Regions from separate parts of the Streptomyces sp. Ag109_O5-10 genome, predicted to be linked through region 1. Evidence: riboswitches for the same ligand, from Rfam matches in the RefSeq annotation. Region 1 holds a riboswitch; the other holds the start of a gene.

Region 1 (2,177 bases):
CCGTGACGGACCTCGGCGACTGGGGCACGGCCGCCGTCGCCGTCTTCCTCGTGGCCGCCAGCGCCGCGATCTGGAAGCTCTCCCGCCGCGAGGTCGTGGACAGCAGCAACGTCGTCGGCACCGAGGAACCGGCCGGCGTGGTGACCACGGCGATCGCCGCCGTGACCCCGCCGCCCGCGGGCCCGGTCACGGTCACGGACGGCCTGACCGCCACCATCCCCGCCCCTGCCTCCGCCCCGGCCGCTCCCGCGACCGACCCGGCCGCCACCGTCTGACCCCGAGGAAGATCCGACATGAACATCGACTGGGCAGCCATCGGCTCCGTCTTCGGCGTCAGCCTCGTGGCCACCGTGGGTCTGGTGGCCCTCTTCACCCTCGGCATCAAGGGCCTCTCCGCCCGCGAACGCGCCACCGCCCAGGGCGGATCCGCGGCCCTGGCCGTGACGGCCGCCTGGCTCTGCTTCGCCGCCTGCGCGGCCGCGGTGGCGTACGGCATCCACCTGATCGTGGCGAAGGCCTGACACCCGAAGGCCCGCCGCAAAGGGCCTCGTCGGAGCTCCGAAGGCTCCTCTCCGTCCGACAGGAGAGGAGCCTTCCGCATACCCCACAGGCCCCGCCGGACACTCGGTGTGGGCCTTCCCACACACTCCCCTCGCAGGTCAAAGGCAAGTTGACGGGTCTTCCGGGGGCGTGGTGGACTTCCGGAGCCATGTACGGCGGCAAGGGAGGAAGCCGGTGTGAATCCGGCGCGGTCCCGCCACTGTCACCGGGGGAGCAATCCCCGGAAGCCAGGAACTCCCACCGCCGGTCTCGTCGAACCAGGGCGCGGACACCCTGAGTGAGGACATAACGCCATGCGCGGCTGCCGATCGAGGTTGAGTACCCGGCCCGTCCCCGACCCCGCGGCCGGCTGAGCCGATGGGTGCCGATCGCGTCTTCGCGTACGGCGCCGCCGCCGGTCTTCTCGGTGATCTGCTGCTCGGCGATCCGCGCCGGGGGCATCCGGTCGCCGTGTTCGGACGGGCGGCCGGGGCCGTGGAGCGGGTGCTGTGGCGGGACCACCGCGGGTGGGGCGCGCTGCACACCGCCGTGTGTGCCGGGGGTGCCGTGGCGCTGGGTGCCGCGGCGCAGCGGGTCGTACGCCCGTCCGCCGTCGCGTCCGTCGCGCTCACGGCCGCCGCCACCTGGGCCGTCGTCGGGGGCACTTCGCTCTCCCGTGAGGCCCAGACCATCGGGCGGGCCCTGCAGGCGGGTGACGTCGAGGCGGCCCGTGCCCGGCTGCCGCATCTGTGCGGACGGGATCCGCAGGCCCTGGACGCCGGCGGGATCGCCCGTGCGGTCGTGGAGTCCGTCGCCGAGAACACCAGCGACGCGGTCGTGGGCGCACTGGTGTGGGGAGCCGTGGGGGGCGTCCCCGGGCTGCTGGGGTTCCGGGCCGTCAACACCCTGGACGCCATGGTGGGGCACAGGTCGCCCCGGTACCGGCGCTACGGGTGGGCTTCCGCGCGGCTCGACGACGTGGCCGGGTGGCCGGGGGCACGGCTCACCGCCGTACTGGCCGCGGTGGCCGGGGACGACCGGCAGGGGGCCGTACGGGCCTGGCGGGCCGATGCGGTGAAGCATCCGAGTCCCAACGCTGGGCCCGTCGAGGCGTCGTTCGCGGGGGCGTTGGGGGTGCGGCTCGGGGGGACGCTGTCGTACGGGGGGCGGATCGAGCACCGGCCGGTGCTGAACGGGGAGGGGCGGGCTGTGCAGGTCGCGGACATCGAACGGGCGGTGCGGTTGTCGCGGCGGGTGGGATGGCTGGCATTGGGGGTGAGCGCGGCGGGGGCGCTGCTGCGCGGATCGCTCCCGGGAAGGGCGTCATGAACAACGGCGGTCTCCTCGTGGCCGGTACCACCTCCGACGCCGGGAAGAGTGTCGTCACCGCCGGTATCTGCCGGTGGCTGGTGCGGCAGGGCGTGAAGGTGGCGCCGTTCAAGGCGCAGAACATGTCCCTCAACTCCTTCGTCACGCGTGAGGGTGCCGAGATCGGGCGGGCGCAGGCCATGCAGGCGCAGGCCTGCCGGGTGGAGCCGACCGCGCTGATGAACCCGGTGCTGCTCAAGCCCGGCGGCGAGCAGAGCAGTCAGGTCGTGCTGCTCGGCAAGCCCGTCGGCGAGCTGAGCGCGCGCGGG
Region 2 (2,177 bases), 640 kb from region 1:
CCAGAGCGGCTACCGCGAGACCAACGCACGCATGGAGGACCTGGTGAAGGACGTCCCCGGGTACCTGGGGATGGACCACGCGCAGACCCCCGGCGGGCTGGGCATCACCGTCGGGTACTTCCGCGACGCCGACGCGCTCACGCGGTGGCGCACCGACGCCGAGCACCGCGCGGCGCAGCGGCGCGGGCGGGCCGAGTGGTACGAGAGCTACACCCTGCACGTGGCGAAGGTGGAACGGAGCCACGGCTTCACGCGGGGGCAGGCCGCGGACGCGGCGCCGGAACGCTAGAAGGCGTTCCGCCGCGTCCAGCACTCCGAGCCGCCTCCCCCGCCGGCAGTGCCGTCAGCGGGGCCGGCCCGGACAGCCGCTCCATGACCAGTTCGGTACGGGACCCGGTCGGCCGCACCCGGGGCGCCGGGTACCCGTGCTCCCGTACGTACGCCATCACCGCGCCCTCGGCGGCCGCGTCCCCCCAGCCGTCCCGGTCCCGGCACAGCACCCACGCCCCGCCGACCTCGTACACGTCGGCCGAACGCCCCGCCCCGAGCAGTGTCTCCGTCAGGGCGCGACCCTGACGAAGCGGTCCCGGCACAGCCCCCTCTCAGCTTCCCCGGGGCGGCCGGTAAGGTAGCCAGGTCGTCATCACCCGTACGGGGGGAAGCCGGTGCAATTCCGGCGCTGACCCGCAACCGTGAGCCACCTACCCGTGGCAAGCCGGACCGCCGCGCCCGGGACGTTGATCGGCTCATGTGCGCCGGCGCCCGTCGTCGCACGGCACCGTCGAGGTTTACGGAGCCGAGCCGCCGGGGTCTTCTCCCGCGCTGCCCGGCTCCCCGCAGGGAGAGGCATCCGCCTACCATGACCGTCCTCCGCCGCACCGCCGGGGCGCTGGCCGCCACCGCCGTCATCGGTGCCGCCATGCCCGCGACGACCGCGCTGGCCGCCGGCACCACGTCCCCGTCGCCGTCCGCGTCGACGGTGCGCCCGTCGGGGCTGTACGGCGGTGCGGACCCCAGGTTCGACGGCGTCTGGCGCCAGTCCCTCGCCCTGCTGGCCCAGCGCGCGGTGGGGGTGACCCCGGCCGCGAAGGCGGTGGACTGGCTGGCCGGGCAGCAGTGCGCGAACGGCGCGTTCGCCGCGTTCCGCGCCGAGCCGACGGCGGCCTGCGACGCCAAGGTGACGGTCGACACGAACAGCACCGCCGCCGCCGTACAGGCGCTGAAGGCGGCCGGCGGGCACGACGCCGCCGCCACCAGGGCGGTGACCTGGCTGAAGTCGGTGCAGAACAAGGACGGCGGCTGGGGCTACACCCCGGGCTCGCCCAGCGACACCAACTCCACCGGCGTGGTCGTCGGCGCGCTCGCGGCGGCCGGCGCGAGCGCGGACAGGTCGCCGTACGACCTCCTCGCCAAGTGGTCCCTCCCCTGCGGCCAGGACGGCGGCGGCGCCCTCGCCTACCAGCCGGACAAGCAGGGGAAGCTGGCCGCCAACGCGGACGCGACCGCGGCCGGGGTGCTCGGGGCCCTCGGCAAGGGGTTCGTGACGACGGCCGGCAAGGCCCGGGCGACGGGTCCCGCCTGTGCCGGCTCCGGCAGGACGCCCACGCGGGAGGAGGTGGCCCGCAACGGCGCCGCGTACCTGGCGGACGCCATGTCGAAGAGCGGCCACCTCGTCTCCGCGCTCGCCGGTGCCAAGCCCCAGCCGGACTACGGCAACACCGCCGACGCGGTCGTCGCCCTGGCCGCGCAGGGCTGGACGGGGCAGGCGAAGAAGCCGTACGCCTGGCTGGAGGCGCACGCCGCGCCGTGGGCGGAGCAGAGCGGGCCCGCGGCCTACGCCGAACTGATCCTCGCCGCGCACGCGATGGGCGCGGACCCGCGTGACTTCGGCGGGACGAACCTGGTGACGGCGCTGAACGCGACGGGACCGGCCCCGCGGGCGGCTGCCGCGCAGCACGCCGAGTCGAAGAACGAGGGGAAGAAGTCGGGCAACAGCGTGTGGTGGATCGTCGGCACCGGGCTCGTCGCCGGTATCGGCATCGGCTTCCTGTTCAGCGGCCGCCGGAAGCAGCGGCAGCTGTGACCGTGACCGCGGTCCGCCGTGCGGGGCTGCTGCTCCTGGCCGCGCTGACGCTGTACGCGACGGCCGCGGGGCCGGCGGCGGCCACCGGCTACCG

Evidence for each region. Region 1 has a riboswitch for cobalamin ahead of BLW82_RS33060 (cobalamin biosynthesis protein). Riboswitches for the same ligand answer to the same signal wherever they lie in the genome.
Region 2: another riboswitch for cobalamin. It lies ahead of BLW82_RS30165 (prenyltransferase/squalene oxidase repeat-containing protein); the one in region 1 lies ahead of BLW82_RS33060 (cobalamin biosynthesis protein).

The regions. Positions count from the first base shown of each region.
Region 1 is NZ_FNTQ01000001.1:7,255,664-7,257,840, reverse strand. Features, by position in the region: gene BLW82_RS33070 (inorganic phosphate transporter) at 1-275, shown strand, start outside; gene BLW82_RS33065 (hypothetical protein) at 294-521, shown strand; cobalamin riboswitch at 678-818, shown strand; gene BLW82_RS33060 (cobalamin biosynthesis protein) at 919-1,869, shown strand; gene BLW82_RS33055 (cobyric acid synthase) at 1,866-2,177, shown strand, end outside.
Region 2 is NZ_FNTQ01000001.1:6,617,009-6,619,185, reverse strand. Features, by position in the region: gene BLW82_RS30175 (antibiotic biosynthesis monooxygenase family protein) at 1-289, shown strand, start outside; gene BLW82_RS46360 (hypothetical protein) at 373-576, shown strand; cobalamin riboswitch at 618-748, shown strand; gene BLW82_RS30165 (prenyltransferase/squalene oxidase repeat-containing protein) at 860-2,083, shown strand; gene BLW82_RS30160 (SCO2322 family protein) at 2,086-2,177, shown strand, end outside.